DNA from 2 places in the Streptomyces sp. NPDC058579 genome. Region 1 is predicted to be linked to the other one. Evidence: riboswitches for the same ligand, from Rfam matches in the RefSeq annotation. Region 1 holds a riboswitch; the other holds the start of a gene.

Region 1 (7,555 bases):
CGTCAGTTCGAGGCCGGAGGACGGCTTCTCGAGCAGCGCCGTGAGGATCGCGTGCGGGAGGGACATGCACGCATCCTAGGTTCGGGCCGTCGGGACGGCGGAGGTCGCGTCCGGCGCGATCACAGGGTGGCGGCGAGCCGCGTGCCCTGGTCGATCGCGCGCTTGGCGTCCAGTTCGGCGGCCACGTCCGCCCCGCCGATGAGGTGCGCAGTGCGGCCCGCGGCGATCAGCTCCTCGTACAGACCGCGGCGCGGCTCCTGGCCGGTGCACAGGACGACGGTGTCGACGGGGACGATCTGCGGCTCGCCGTCGACGGTGAGGTGCAGGCCCTCGTCGTCGATCCGCTCGTACGCCACGCCCGCGACCATCGTGACGCCCCGGTGCTTCATCTCCGCGCGGTGGATCCAGCCGGTCGTCTTGCCGAGACCGGCGCCGACCTTGGTGGTCTTGCGCTGGAGCAGGTGGACCTGGCGCGGCGGCCGGGGCCGCTCGGCGGCGCGCAGCCCGCCCCGGCCCTCGTACGAGGTGTCGACGCCCCACTGCTTGAAGTACGTCTCGGGGTCCTGGCTCGCGCCCTCGCCGCCGTCCGTGAGGTACTCGGCGACGTCGAAGCCGATGCCGCCCGCGCCCAGGATCGCGACGCGCTCGCCGACGGGCGCGCCGTCGCGCAGGACGTCGAGGTAGCTGACGACGCTCGGGTGGTCGACGCCCTCGATCTCCGGGGTGCGCGGAGTGACGCCGGTGGCGACGACGACTTCGTCGTAGCCGTCCAGGTCGGTCGCCGCGACCGGGGTGTTCAGGCGGACCTCGACCCCGCGCGCGTCGAGCTGGACGCGGTAGTAGCGGAGCGTCTCGTCGAACTCCTCCTTGCCCGGTACGCGCTTGGCGACGTTCAGCTGGCCGCCGATCTCGTTAGCCGCGTCGAACAGGGTGACGGAGTGGCCGCGTTCGGCGGCGGAGACGGAGAAGGCGAGACCGGCCGGGCCCGCGCCGACGACGGCGATCCGCTTGGCCAGCCGGGTGGGGGAGAGGACCAGTTCGGTCTCGTGGCAGGCGCGCGGGTTCACCAGACAGGAGGTGATCTTCAGGCTGAAGGTGTGGTCCAGGCAGGCCTGGTTGCAGCCGATGCAGGTGTTGATCGTGTCGGCGCGGTCCGCGGCGGCCTTGGCGACGAAGTCGGGGTCGGCCAGGAAGGGGCGGGCCATGGAGACGATGTCGGCGCGGCCCTCGGCGAGGATCCGCTCGGCGACCTCGGGGGTGTTGATGCGGTTGCTGGTGACGAGCGGGATGCTCACCGAGCCCATCAGCTTCTGGGTGACCCAGGTGTACGCGCCGCGCGGGACAGAGGTCGCGATGGTCGGGATCCGGGCCTCGTGCCAGCCGATGCCGGTGTTGATGATGGTCGCGCCGGCGGCCTCGATCTCCTTGGCGAGGGAGACGACCTCCTCCAGCGTCGAGCCGCCCGGGATCAGGTCCAGCATCGAGAGGCGGTAGATGACGATGAAGTCCTCGCCGACCTGCTCGCGGATGCGGCGGACGATCTCCAGCGGGAAGCGCACCCGGTTCGCGTAGCTGCCGCCCCAGCGGTCGGTGCGGTGGTTGGTGGCGGACGCGATGAACTCGTTGATGAGGTAGCCCTCGGAGCCCATGACCTCGACGCCGTCGTACCCGGCTTCCTTGGCGAGCTCGGCGCAGCGGGCGTAGTCCTCCACCGTCCGCTCGACCTCGGCGTCGGTCAGCTCGTTGGGTACGAAGGGGCTGATCGGCGCCTGGATCGCGCTCGGGGCGACGAGCCCGGGGTGGTACGCGTACCGGCCGAAGTGCAGGATCTGCATCGCGATCCGCCCGCCCTCGGTGTGCACGGCGTCGGTGATGAGCCGGTGCTCGGCGACCTCCTCGTCCGAGGTCAGCTTCGCTCCGCCGTCCCACGGCCGGCCGGCCTCGTTGGGCGCGATGCCGCCGGTCACGATGAGCCCGACGCCGCCGCGGGCGCGCTCGGCGTAGAAGGCGGCCATGCGCGCGAACCCGTTCTCGGCCTCTTCGAGGCCGACGTGCATGGAACCCATGAGCACCCGGTTGGGCAGGGTGGTGAACCCGAGGTCGAGCGGGCTCAGCAGGTGCGGGTACGGGGTCGGGGTCGCGTTCATGGGGGGCGCCTCCTCGCGCAGGGTGGTCACCCCTTGTTGTAGGTGACCCCGACCCTGTTATGCAACTAGTTGCAGAAGGCTGCCCGAGTGATCTGTACTACTAATCGGTAACCGTCCTGCTCGGTAACCGCCCTGCTGGGTGACCGCCCTGCTCGGTATCCGCCCCACTCGGTATGCGCCCTACTGGGTATCCGCGCTATTCCGCCGCCGTCGCCCCCGCCCACACCGCGAGCTCCTCCGCCGTGCGCGGACCGGGCGTGTCCGCGGCGAGCAGGCCGTGGGCGCGGAGGAGGCGGGTGACCGCCATGCCCCACGGGCGGCGCAGGCGGGCCGCGTCCAGGAGCGCGTCGTCGGCGAGCAGCGTCTCGATCGGGCCCGTCCGCAAGCCCTCCGGGGTGAGGACGGCGGCCTCGTCGGCCCAGCGCAGCGCCAGGTCGACGTCGTGGGTCGCCATCACCAACGTCGTGCCCGAGTCGCGCAGCCGGCCGAGCACCTCCAGGAGCCGCTCCTGCCCGTGCGGATCGAGCCCGGCGGTCGGCTCGTCCATGATGAGGACCCGGGGGCGCATCGCCACGGCGCCCGCGATCGCCGCCCGCTTCCGCTGCCCGTACGAGAGCAGATGGGTCGGCCGGTCCTCCAGGGCGACGATGTCCAGGGCCTCCAGGGCCTCGCGCACCCGGAGCCGTACCTCCTCCTCCGGCAGCCCCAGGTTCATCGGCCCGAACGACACGTCCTGTCCGACCGAGGCCGCGAAGAGCTGGTCGTCCGGGTCCTGGACCACCAGCTGCACGGTCGTCCGCAGGCGTGTCAGCCCCTTCCGGTCGTACGACACGTCCGTACCGTCGAGCCGGAGTGACCCGCTGCCGCAGCGCAGGCCCCCGCTCAGCAGTCGCAGCAGCGTCGTCTTGCCGCCGCCGTTGCGGCCGAGCAGCGCGAGCGCCCGGCCCTCCGGCACGGCGAAGTCGATGCCTACGAGGACCACGGGACCGTCCTCGTAGGCGAACGTGGCCTTCACCAGTTCCACGACAGGGGGTGCGGGGCTCACGGCAGGGACCTTTCCAGTACGAGAGTGAGGGCGACGAGCCCGGTGAGCAGGCCGGCCGTCGAGGCCAGGAAGCGGCCCGATACCGCGGCCTCGGGCACCAGGACGCGCAGCGTCCCGTCGTAGCCCCGTCCGGCGAGCCCGGTCTGGAGCCGCTGCGCCCGGTCGAAGGCGCGGACGAACGCCGTCGCGCCGAGCCCGGCGAGCGAACGCCAGGTCGCCGCCCGGGTCGTCAGCCCGAGCCGGGCCGCCTGCGCCTGTCGGATTTTGGATATTGAATCCAAAAGAAGAAAGCTGATCCGGTACATCACCAGCGCCACATCCACCACGGGCGCCGGCACCCCGGCCCGTACAAGCCGGGGCAGCAGGTCCGACACGGGCGTGGTGAAGGCGAACAGCAGGACGCCCAGGGACGCCGATGAGGTCCGCAGCAGCAGCTCACCGGCGTGGACCGGCCCGTCCGGCGCGAGCGCGACGAGCCCTCGCGCCCCGCCCACCTCGAACAGGAGCGGGATCGCCCCCGTCACACAGAAGCCCAGCGGGATGCGGAAGGCGCGCCACAGCTGGCGCCCGGGCACGCCCGCGGGACCGAGGAGGACGGCCAGGGTGGCCGCCGCGACCAGGACGGCGCCCGGCCACGGCGGCAGACAGACCGCGCACAGTGTCAGGCCGAAGCCGAGCACGGCCTTCTCGCACGGGTGACGGCGGCGCCAGCGACTGCTGTGCGCCGCCGCGTCGATCGGCAGCACCGGCGGCGGTTACGCGTCGCCGGACGCCGCCGAGCCGGACGCCGCCCCCGACCGCAGCGCCTTCGCCTCGGCGCGGGCCTCGCCCTGCTTACGGCCCCGGTGCACGCCGAAGTAGTACGCCAGCACACCGGCGCCGAGCGCGGCCTGCAGGGCGAACAGCGCCGACTCGATCTCGCCGGAGGCCGGCTCGTAGAGCGGGCTGAACCACGGCTCGTAGTCGGGAGCGATCTCCGTGATCGCCGCCTCCGCCTCGGCGTCCGCGCCCGCGAACGGCTCCTCCTTGTGGTCGCCGAGGCCCAGGACCAGCGGGAGCACAGCCAGGGCCGCGACGACGAGCAGGAGCAGGGAGTTGATCTTCGCGTTCCGGCTCATCAGGCGCTCGCCTCCGCGTTCTCGTTCTTCTTCCGGGACGGGAGCAGGACCCCGAGCCGGGTCAGGTCCGCCTTGCTGGACTGCTTGAGCAGCCGCATCACGAGGACCGTGAGCAGCCCCTCGCTGACGGCGAGCGGCAGCTGCGTGACGGCGAAGATGGAGCCGAACTTGGCCAGCGCCCCGGCCACACCGCTCCCCGGGTCGGGGAAGGCCAGCGCGAGCTGGACACTGGTCACGCAGTACGTCGACAGGTCCGCGACGAACGCGCCGAAGAACACGCTCACCATGAGCGGCACGTCGAACCGGCGCAGCAGCCAGTACGTACCGAATCCGGCCCACGGCCCGACGATCGCCATCGAGAACACGTTGGCGCCGAGTGTGGTGAGCCCGCCGTGCGCGAGCAGCAGCGCCTGGAACAACAGGGTGATCGTGCCCAGGACCGCCATCACCGGCGGTCGGAACAGGATCGCGCCCAGACCCGTACCGGTCGGGTGCGAGCAACTGCCCGTGACCGACGGAATCTTGAGCGCGGACAGGACGAAGGTGAACGCGCCGGACGCGCCGAGCAGCAGAGTGGACTCGGGGTTGGCCTTGACCTCACGGGTCAGCGCGCGGACGCCGTGGACGACAAAAGGAGCAGACGCGACGCCCCAGGCGGCCGCGTGCAACGGGGGTAGATACCCCTCGGCTATATGCATGGTTGGGAGACCCTCTCCAGCACCTCGTGGATGGACAACGCACCTCGGCCGGTCTCCTGGCTGACGGGTCATGCCGCCGCGGCTCCGCCTTCCCACACCGCCGCGGTCTCCCGCGGCGGTCCAGTGGCTTCCCCGGAGGGATGGAGCCGGACTTCCCGATCACAGTGGCGAGGGCCGCACCGGTACCGCACCGGTTTCCCGTACACCAAGGCGCTGTGACATTAGTGGGTTGACCAGGTACATCACAACATCGGTGCGCCCCCGGACGGTGTGTGACAGATCTCCCGCGCGCCCCCTCACGCTGTTGAGCCCCTCGCTCACTCCTTCCGGTAGGTGTACGCCTCCGCCGCCGCGGCGGTCACCGCGTCCAGGTCCCCGCCCGCGCTCGCCGTGACGAGCGCGGCGACGGCGCCCTCGACGAAGGGCGCGTCCACGAGACGGGCTCCGTCCGGCAGCTCGTCCCCCTCGGCGAGGAGCGCCTTGACGGTCAGGACGGCGCTGCCGAGGTCGACGAGGAGGGCCACCCCGGCGCCCCCGTCGACCGCGCGTGCCGCCTTGACGATCCGCTCGGAGCTGGTGCCGAGCCCCCCGTCGGGGGTGCCTCCGGCGGCGGCCACGGGCGCGGTCGCCCCGCCGCCCGCAAGCCCCCGGGCCAGGGCGGCGACGGAGTCGGCCACGGCCGCGCTGTGCGAGACCAGGACGATGCCCACCTGACCGGTCATGCGGCGGCCACCTCCGCGAGCGCGGCGATCAGCAGCGCCGACGACGTCGCCCCGGGGTCCTGGTGCCCGACCGACCGCTCGCCCAGATAGCTGGCCCTGCCCTTGCGCGCCCGCAGGGGTACGGTCGCCAGGGCGCCGGCCTCGGCCGCGTCCCGGGCGGCGGCGAAGGAGTCGCCGAGCGCCTCGGCCGCGGGCACGAGCGCGTCCAGCATCGTCTTGTCGCCGACCTGGGCCCCGCCGAGCTGACCCACGGCGGCGACCCCGGTGGCCAGCGCCGCCGCCAGCTCCTGCCGCGTCACCGCCCCGGCGTCGCCGAGCGCCTTGCCGGTGCGGCGCAGCAGCGTCCCGTACAGCGGCCCGGACGCCCCGCCGACGGTGGAGATCAACTGCCGCCCGGCGAGGACGAGTACGGCCCCGGGCGTGGCGGGCGGCTCCTTGTCCAGCACTTCCGTGACGGCGGCGAACCCCCGCTTCAGATTGGCGCCGTGGTCAGCGTCGCCGATCGCCGAGTCGAGCTCGGTGAGACGGCCGGCCTCCCGGTAGACGGCGGCAGCGGCGGCAGCAAGCCACCGACGGAAGAAATCGACGTCGAACTGCTCGACCTGGTTCATTTCCCCTCTCACCGACCCCATCGCAGAGCGGCCGTCTGCACGGGCGCGTCCCAGAGCCGCAGCAGCTCCTCGTCGGCCTCGCAGAGCGTCACCGAACAGCCGGCCATGTCGAGCGAGGTCACGTAGTTCCCGACCAGCGTGCGGGCGACGGGCACCCCGCGCTCGGCCAGCACCCGCTGCACCTCGGCGTTGAACCCGTACAGCTCGAGCAGGGGCGTGGCCCCCATCCCGTTCACCAGGGCGAGTACGGGACCGGACGGCTGAAGGTCCTCCAGTACGGCGTGGACGGCGAAGTCGGCGATCTCGCGAGAGGTCATCATCGCCCGCCGCTCCCGCCCGGGTTCACCATGAATCCCCACCCCCAACTCCAGCTCTCCCTCGGGCAGTTCAAAGGTAGGACTGCCCTTCGCGGGCGTGGTGCAGGCACTCAACGCCACGCCGAAACTCCGCGACCGCTCGTTCACCCGCCGCGCGATCGCCTCCACCCGCTCCAGAGACACCCCCTCCTCGGCGGCGGCCCCGGCGATCTTCTCCACGAAGAGCGTCGCCCCGGTACCGCGCCGCCCGGCCGTGTAGAGACTGTCCGTCACGGCCACGTCGTCGTCCACGAGCACCTTGGCGATCTGAATGCCCTCGTCCTCGGCGAGCTCGGCGGCCATCTCGAAGTTGAGGACGTCCCCGGTGTAGTTCTTGACGACGAACAACACCCCGGCCCCACTGTCCACCGCGGCGGCGGCCCGCACCATCTGATCGGGCACGGGCGAGGTGAACACCTCCCCAGGACAAGCGGCCGCCAACATCCCGGGCCCCACAAACCCCCCATGCAAAGGCTCATGCCCAGACCCGCCCCCGGAAACCAGCCCCACCTTCCCGGCAACGGGCGCGTCCCCCCGCACCACGACCCGGTTCTCCACATCGACCCTGAGCTCGGGATGCGCGGCGGCCATGCCACGCAGCGCGTCGGCGACGACGGTCTCCGGAACGTTGATTAGCATCCTCATGGGTACCTCCTGGTGAGATGAGCAGGCGAGCGGCTGGGCTGGGTTTTTGCAGGTCAGGCCAGGCGAGGCGAATTATTGATCTTGGCGGTCTGCGGCGGCGAGGGGTGGTTCTGGGCGGTACTGATGCTGAGTAAATGCTGAGTTTCCTGATGATGCATCAGTTCTCGTCGGACGAAACGAGCTTTGCGAACGCGCATCATGCCGCAAACATCG
Region 2 (7,555 bases), on a different contig from region 1:
GCCGATGGCGATCGAGACCACGCACCTTTCGGCCAAGCGCTTCCCCGCGCTGCGCCGTTCGCTGGTGAAGTACACCTCGCTCTACACCGCGCTCGCCGAGGTGTACGACGTGCACCTCGCCGAGGCCGAGGAGACCATCGAGACCTCGCTCGCCACGCCGCGCGAGGCCGGCCTGCTCGGTACGGACGTGGGCCTGCCGATGCTGATGCTCTCCCGCCACTCGCTGGACGCCCAGGGCGAGCCGGTCGAATGGGTGCGTTCGGTGTACCGCGGCGACCGATACAAGTTCGTTGCCAGGCTCAAGCGCCCCAACGGCTGACAAAAGGCCGCACACCCACCGTCCGCTATCCGGACAGGGGTTCCATACCGCGAAACCGTCCCCTAGATTTCCTGCGCATTACAACAGGTGATCAGCGAGGGGACGGTCCGCCGTATGTCCGAAGAGACGTCGGAAGAGCCACAGGGCAAACCACCAACCGTCACGCCCCTAAGGGTCGTCGTGGCGCTCTGCCTGTTCGCCCCCTTCGTGGCGATGCTCTGGGTGAGTTCGTACGCGAAGGTCGAGCCGACGTTCATCGGCATCCCGTTCTTCTACTGGTACCAGATGGCGTGGGTCGTCATCTCGACCGCGCTGACGATGATCGCGTACGTGCTCTGGCAGCGTGACCAGCGCGCCCGGAAGGCAGGTGCGTCGCGATGAACGACGGCGTGAACGGCGTCGCACTCGCCGTCTTCATCTTCTTCTTCCTGGCCGTCACGGTCATGGGCTTCCTGGCCTCGCGCTGGCGCAGGGCCGCGAACGAGAACAGCCTCGACGAATGGGGCCTCGGCGGCCGGTCGTTCGGCACCTGGGTCACCTGGTTCCTGCTCGGCGGCGACCTCTACACCGCGTACACCTTCGTCGCGGTCCCCGCGGCGATCTACGCGGCGGGCGCGGCCGGCTTCTTCGCCGTGCCGTACACGATCCTGGTCTACCCGCTGATCTTCACCTTCCTGCCCCGCCTCTGGTCGGTGTCGCACAAGCACGGGTACGTCACCACCTCGGACTTCGTCCGCGGCCGCTTCGGCTCCAAGGGCCTGTCCCTCGCGGTGGCCCTCACCGGCATCCTCGCGACGATGCCGTACATCGCGCTCCAGCTGGTCGGCATCCAGGCCGTCCTGGACGTGATGGGCGTCGGCGGCGGCGAGAACACGCACTGGTTCATCAAGGACCTGCCGCTGCTCATCGCCTTCGGTGTCCTCGCGGCGTACACGTACTCCTCGGGCCTGCGCGCCCCGGCGCTCATCGCCTTCGTCAAGGACACGCTGATCTACATCGTCATCGCGGTGGCGATCATCTACATCCCGATCAAGCTGGGCGGCTTCGACGAGATCTTCGCCAAGGCCGGCGAGGCGTACGCGACGATCAACCCGGCGACCGACAAGCCGCGTGGCGCGCTCGTGCCCGGCGAGATGGGTCAGTGGGGCTACGCGACGCTCGCGCTCGGCTCGGCGCTCGCGCTCTTCATGTACCCGCACTCGATCACGGCGACGCTCTCCTCGCGCAGCCGTGACGTGATCCGCCGCAACACCACGATCCTTCCGCTGTACTCGCTGATGCTGGGCCTGCTCGCGCTGCTCGGCTTCATGGCGATCGCCGCCGGGGTCAAGGTCTCCAACGGCCAGCTGGCGATCCCGCAGCTGTTCGAGAACATGTTCCCGGACTGGTTCGCGGGTGTGGCCTTCGCCGCCATCGGCATCGGCGCGCTCGTACCGGCCGCGATCATGTCGATCGCCGCCGCCAACCTCTTCACCCGCAACATCTACAAGGACTTCCTGAAGCCGGACGCCACGCCGGCGCAGGAGACCAAGGTGTCCAAGCTGGTGTCGCTGCTGGTCAAGGTCGGCGCGCTGGCCTTCGTCCTCACCATGGACAAGACGGTCGCGATCAACTTCCAGCTGCTCGGCGGCATCTGGATCCTGCAGACCCTCCCGGCCCTGGTCGGCGGTCTCTTCACCCGCTGGTTCCACCGCTGGGCGCTGCTCGCCGGCTGGGCCGTCGGCATGGTCTACGGCACGGCCGCGGCGTACGGCGTGGCCAGCCCGACCCAGAAGCACTTCGGCGGCTCGTCCGCCGAGATCCCGGGGATCGGCGAGATCGGCTACATCGGCCTCACCGCCTTCGTGCTCAACGTCATCGTCACCGTCGTCCTCACCTTCGTCCTGAAGGCCGTCAAGGCGCCGGAGGGCGTGGACGAGACCTCGCCGTCGGACTACACGGCGGACGCGGGCGACAAGGGCGTCTCGACCGAGCTGCCGAAGGTCGGCGTGAGCTCGCACTGACGCCGTAACGGCACCACGTGAGGGCCCGGGGTTTCCGAGCGGAAATCCCCGGGCCCTTCGCCGTGCCCCTCGGGCAGACTGCGGGCCATGGACATCACGATCAGGGCGGTACGGCCCGAGGAGTACGAGACGCTCGGCGAGATCACCGCCCGCGCCTTCCTCGACGACGGACACCTCGACTTCGGCGAGGACGACGACTACCTGCACGTCCTGCGCGACGTGGCCCGGCGCGACGCCGAGGCCGAGGTCCTGGTCGCGGCGGACCGCTCGGGGCGGCTGCTCGGCGGGGTGACCTTCACCCCCGGAGACCGGCCGTGGGCCGACCTCGCCGGGGCGGGCGAGGCGGAGTTCCGGATGCTCGCGGTCGCGAAGGCGGCGCGCGGCCGAGGGGTCGGCGAGGCGCTCGTCCGGGCCTGTGTCGAGCGGGCGCGGACCCTGGAAGGGTGCGTACGGGTCCGGCTCTCCACGCAGCGCGGCATGTCCGGCGCGCACCGGATCTACGAGCGGATGGGTTTCGTCCGCACTCCGGAACGCGACTGGAAGCCGATCCCGGACATGGAGCCGCTGCTCACGTACGCCCTGGAGCTGTGACCCCCGGGTATTCCCTGATTCCCGAACGAATTCGGGGGCGACACAACATGTGGGGGGTGCCAAGAGCGGCGCCCCCCACATGTATGCTCGTGCTCGCTGTCGTCGCAGGGGAATCCGGTGCGAATCCGGAACTGTCCCGCAACGGTGTGCTTTTGACGGCTTCGTCCGTCCGGTCAGTCCGAAGACCTGCCGACAGCGCACCCGGTCCTTCCGTTCCGGGTGTCACAGACGTCTGGGCCTCGCGGAGTGGGCCGTGGCGCGGTTCTCCCCTGCCTTCGGGGAGCCGCCGCCCGCCTCCCGCGCCGGCCCCGAGCCGAGCGAGGGAGAGCCCCACGTGACCATCGCGCCCGCCGATCCGGCCGCAGCGATCGAGAGCGACGGCAACGAGAGCGACGGACCCGGGACCGTGCTCCTGCGGACCCTGACCGACCTCACCGCCGACCTCACGGACACCGACCCCGGCAAGGTCGCCGCCGCCGCTCTGCGGGGCCGCAACGCCGGCTCGGACGAGGCGGAGCTGCGCGAGCTGGCCACCGAGGCGGCCGCGGGTCTCATCGCCGAGGACCCGGCCTACTCCCGGCTCGCGGCCCGGCTGCTGACCATCACGATCGCGGACGAGGCGGCCTCCCAGGGCTCGGTCTGCTTCTCCGCCTCCGTCGCCGTCGGTCACCACGAGGGCCTGATCGCCGACCGCACCGCCGACTTCGTCAAGCTGCACGCCGACCGTCTCGACGCGCTCATCGACGGTAAGGCGGACGACCGCTTCGGCTACTTCGGTCTGCGCACCCTCTACTCCCGCTACCTGCTGCGCCACCCGATCACCCGCCAGGTGATCGAGACCCCGCAGCACTTCATGCTGCGCGTCGCCTGCGGCCTCGCCGAGGACGACTCCACCCGCGCGCTCGACGAGGTCGCCGCGCTCTACCGGCTGATGAGCCGGCTCGACTACCTGCCGTCCTCCCCCACGCTCTTCAACTCCGGCACCCGTCACCCGCAGATGTCGTCCTGCTACCTCCTCGACTCCCCGCTGGACGAGCTGGACTCCATCTACGACCGGTACCACCAGGTCGCGCGCCTCTCGAAGCACGCGGGCGGCATCGGCCTGTCGTACTCCCGCATCCGTGCCCGCGGTTCGCTGATCCGCGGCACCAACGGGCACTCCAACGGCATCGTGCCGTTCCTGAAGACCCTGGACGCCTCCGTGGCGGCCGTGAACCAGGGAGGCCGGCGCAAGGGCGCGGCCGCGGTCTACCTGGAGACCTGGCACGCGGACATCGAGGAGTTCCTTGAGCTGCGCGACAACACCGGTGAGGACGCCCGGCGTACGCACAACCTGAACCTCGCGCACTGGATCCCGGACGAGTTCATGCGCCGGGTCAACGCGGACGCCGAGTGGTCGCTGTTCTCCCCGGCGGACGTGCCCGAGCTGGTCGACCTGTGGGGCGAGGAGTTCGACGCCGCGTACCGCGCCGCCGAGGCGAAGGGGCTTGCCCGCAAGACCATGCCGGCCCGTGACCTGTACGGCCGGATGATGCGGACCCTGGCCCAGACCGGCAACGGCTGGATGACCTTCAAGGACGCCTCGAACCGTACGGCCAACCAGACCGCCGAGCCCGGCCACACGGTCCACTCCTCGAACCTCTGCACGGAGATCCTCGAGGTCACGGACGACGGGGAGACGGCCGTGTGCAACCTCGGCTCCGTCAACCTGGGTGCGTTCGTCGTCGGTTCGGACATCGACTGGGAGCGGCTCGACGAGACCGTCCGTACGGCCGTCACCTTCCTCGACCGGGTCGTGGACATCAACTTCTACCCGACCGAGCAGGCCGGCCGCTCCAACGCCCGCTGGCGCCCGGTGGGCCTGGGCGCGATGGGCCTCCAGGACGTCTTCTTCCAGCTGAAGCTGCCGTTCGACTCCCCCGAGGCGCGGGCGCTCTCCACCCGGATCGCCGAGCGGATCATGCTCGCCGCGTACGAGGCCTCCGCCGACCTCGCCGAGCGCAACGGCCCGGTCCCGGCCTGGGACAAGACCCGCGCCGCGCGCGGTGTCCTGCACCCCGACCACTACGACGTCGAGCTCAACTGGCCCGAGCGCTGGGCCGCGCTGCGCGAGCGGATCGCGACCGTCGGCATGCGCAACAGCCTGCTGCTCGCCATCGCGCCGACGGCGACGATCGCCTCGATCGCGGGCGTGTACGAGTGCATCGAGCCGCAGGTCTCCAACCTGTTCAAGCGCGAGACGCTGTCGGGCGAGTTCCTCCAGGTCAACTCGTACCTGGTGCAGGAGCTCAAGCGGCTCGGCGTGTGGGACGCGCAGACCCGCGAGGCGCTGCGCGAGTCCAACGGCTCGGTGGCCGGCTTCACCTGGGTCCCGGCCGAGGTGCGCGACCTGTACCGGACGGCGTGGGAGATCCCGCAGCGCGGTCTGATCGACATGGCGGCGGCCCGCACGCCGTTCCTGGACCAGTCTCAGTCGCTGAACCTGTTCCTGGAGACGCCGACGATCGGCAAGCTGTCGTCGATGTACGCGTACGCCTGGAAGCAGGGCCTGAAGACGACGTACTACCTGCGCTCCCGCCCGGCGACCCGGATCGCCCGCGCCGCCCAGGCCGCCGCTCCGACCGCCGCCACCATCCCCGTCCAGCAGGCCGCCGACCCCGACGCCGTCGCCTGCTCCCTTGAGAACCCCGAGTCCTGCGAGGCCTGCCAGTAATGTCCGACAACAAGAACCTGCTCGACCCGGGCTTCGAACTGACGCTGCGTCCGATGCGCTACCCGGACTTCTACGAGCGCTACCGGGACGCGATCAAGAACACCTGGACGGTGGAGGAGGTCGACCTCCACTCGGACGTCGCCGACCTCGCCAAGCTGACGCCGGGCGAGCAGCACATGATCGGCCGCCTGGTCGCGTTCTTCGCGACGGGCGACTCGATCGTCTCGAACAACCTCGTGCTGACGCTCTACAAGCACATCAACTCCCCGGAGGCGCGCCTGTACCTGTCGCGTCAGCTGTTCGAGGAGGCCGTGCACGTCCAGTTCTATCTGACGCTGCTCGACACCTACCTGCCCGACCCGGACGACCGCGCGGCCGCCTTCGACGCGGTCGAGGAGATCCCCTCCATCCGCGAGAAGGCGCAGTTCTGCTTCAAGTGGATGGACTCGGTCGAGAAGATCGAGCGCCTGGAGACGGCCGCCGACCGCCGCCGCTTCCTGCTGAACCTGATCTGCTTCGCGGCGTGCATCGAGGGCCTGTTCTTCTACGGTGCCTTCGCCTACGTGTACTGGTTCCGGTCCCGCGGTCTGCTGCACGGTCTCGCGACCGGCACCAACTGGGTGTTCCGCGACGAGACGATGCACATGAACTTCGCCTTCGAGGTCGTGGACACCGTCCGCAAGGAGGAGCCGGAGCTCTTCGACGACGCGCTCCAGCAGCAGGTCGTCGACATGCTGAAGGAGGCCGTGGAGGCGGAGCTGCAGTTCGGCCGCGACCTGTGCGGCGACGGCCTGCCGGGCATGAACACCGAGTCGATGCGCGAGTACCTCCAGTGCGTCGCCGACCAGCGTCTGGTCCGGCTCGGCTTCGCCCCGGTCTACGGCTCCGAGAACCCGTTCGCGTTCATGGAGCTCCAGGGCGTCCAGGAGCTGACGAACTTCTTCGAGCGCCGCCCGTCCGCCTACCAGGTGGCGGTCGAGGGCTCGGTGGACCTGGACGAGGACTTCTAGGTCCCACGCGTTCCAGGTACAGACGGGCGAAGGGCCCCGCTCCGGGGGAGGGGGCCCTTCGTCGTGTCCGAGGACGAGTACGTTTCCGGGGACCAGTACGTCTCCGGGGACGCGATCAGTCGTTCGGGACGGTCTCGTAGCGCGGGGTGCCCTCTTCCATCTGGCGCAGGGCGTCCTTGCGGTCCCGCTTGGAGAGCTTGTCGATGTACAGGAAGCCGTACAGGTGGTCCGTCTCGTGCTGGAGGCAGCGCGCGAAGTAGCCGGTGCCCTTGACCTTGATCGGGTTGCCCTGGGCGTCCCGGCCGTGCACCTCGGCGAAGTCCGGGCGGGCCAGCTCGGCGTACGCGGTCGGCACGGAGAGGCAGCCCTCGTTGGCCTCGTCCAGGACGCGCTGCTCGGCCGGCAGCTCCTGGAGCACCGGGTTGACGACGACGCCGGTGTGCCGGACGCCCTCGTCGTCGGGGCAGTCGTAGACGAAGACCTTGAGGTCGACACCGATCTGGTTCGCGGCCAGGCCCACGCCCTCGGCGGCCTTCTGGCTGGCGAACATGTCGTCGATCAGCGCGGCGAGCTTGTCGTCGAACTCGGTGACGTCCTTGCACTCCCGGTGCAGCACCGGGTTGCCCACGACGGTGATCGGGCGCGCCGTACCCCGCTCGCGGTACGCGAGCTCACGCGCCTCGCAGTCCTCCGTGTCCACGACGTAACCGTCGTTGATCTGCTCGTCAGTCTCCTGCTGCGCCATTCCGCCGCACGCCTTCCTCAGAACCCCAGTCACATGGTCCCGTACAGCCTAAGGGCAGGATCTGGGCGGAATCAGCAGAAGGATCAGCAGACCTCTTCGAGATCCCGCCACTCTCGGCTGTCGGGGCTGTCCGCCACCCAGCCGTCGAGCAGGCCGCGGACCAGGCCGACGGGC

The links. A riboswitch is a leader RNA that binds a small molecule or an ion and turns the genes downstream of it on or off. The one in region 1 is predicted to bind cobalamin.
Region 2: another riboswitch for cobalamin. It lies ahead of ACFWRO_RS35580 (ribonucleoside-diphosphate reductase subunit alpha); the one in region 1 lies ahead of ACFWRO_RS16160 (energy-coupling factor ABC transporter permease).

What each region holds. Positions count from the first base shown of each region.
Region 1 is NZ_JBHXPI010000011.1:13,057-20,611, reverse strand. It holds gene ACFWRO_RS16185 (PadR family transcriptional regulator) at 1-66, opposite strand, end outside; gene ACFWRO_RS16180 (FAD-dependent oxidoreductase) at 120-2,147, opposite strand; gene ACFWRO_RS16175 (ATP-binding cassette domain-containing protein) at 2,344-3,192, opposite strand; gene cbiQ (cobalt ECF transporter T component CbiQ) at 3,189-3,938, opposite strand; gene ACFWRO_RS16165 (energy-coupling factor ABC transporter substrate-binding protein) at 3,948-4,310, opposite strand; gene ACFWRO_RS16160 (energy-coupling factor ABC transporter permease) at 4,310-5,008, opposite strand; cobalamin riboswitch at 5,037-5,261, opposite strand; gene ACFWRO_RS16155 (PTS-dependent dihydroxyacetone kinase phosphotransferase subunit DhaM) at 5,326-5,730, opposite strand; gene dhaL (dihydroxyacetone kinase subunit DhaL) at 5,727-6,341, opposite strand; gene dhaK (dihydroxyacetone kinase subunit DhaK) at 6,350-7,342, opposite strand.
Region 2 is NZ_JBHXPI010000066.1:5,551-13,105, forward strand. It holds gene ACFWRO_RS35560 (GntR family transcriptional regulator) at 1-319, shown strand, start outside; gene ACFWRO_RS35565 (DUF3311 domain-containing protein) at 434-700, shown strand; gene mctP (monocarboxylate uptake permease MctP) at 697-2,322, shown strand; gene ACFWRO_RS35575 (GNAT family N-acetyltransferase) at 2,410-2,913, shown strand; cobalamin riboswitch at 2,980-3,122, shown strand; gene ACFWRO_RS35580 (ribonucleoside-diphosphate reductase subunit alpha) at 3,248-5,626, shown strand; gene ACFWRO_RS35585 (ribonucleotide-diphosphate reductase subunit beta) at 5,626-6,636, shown strand; gene def (peptide deformylase) at 6,752-7,381, opposite strand; gene ACFWRO_RS35595 (hypothetical protein) at 7,465-7,555, opposite strand, start outside.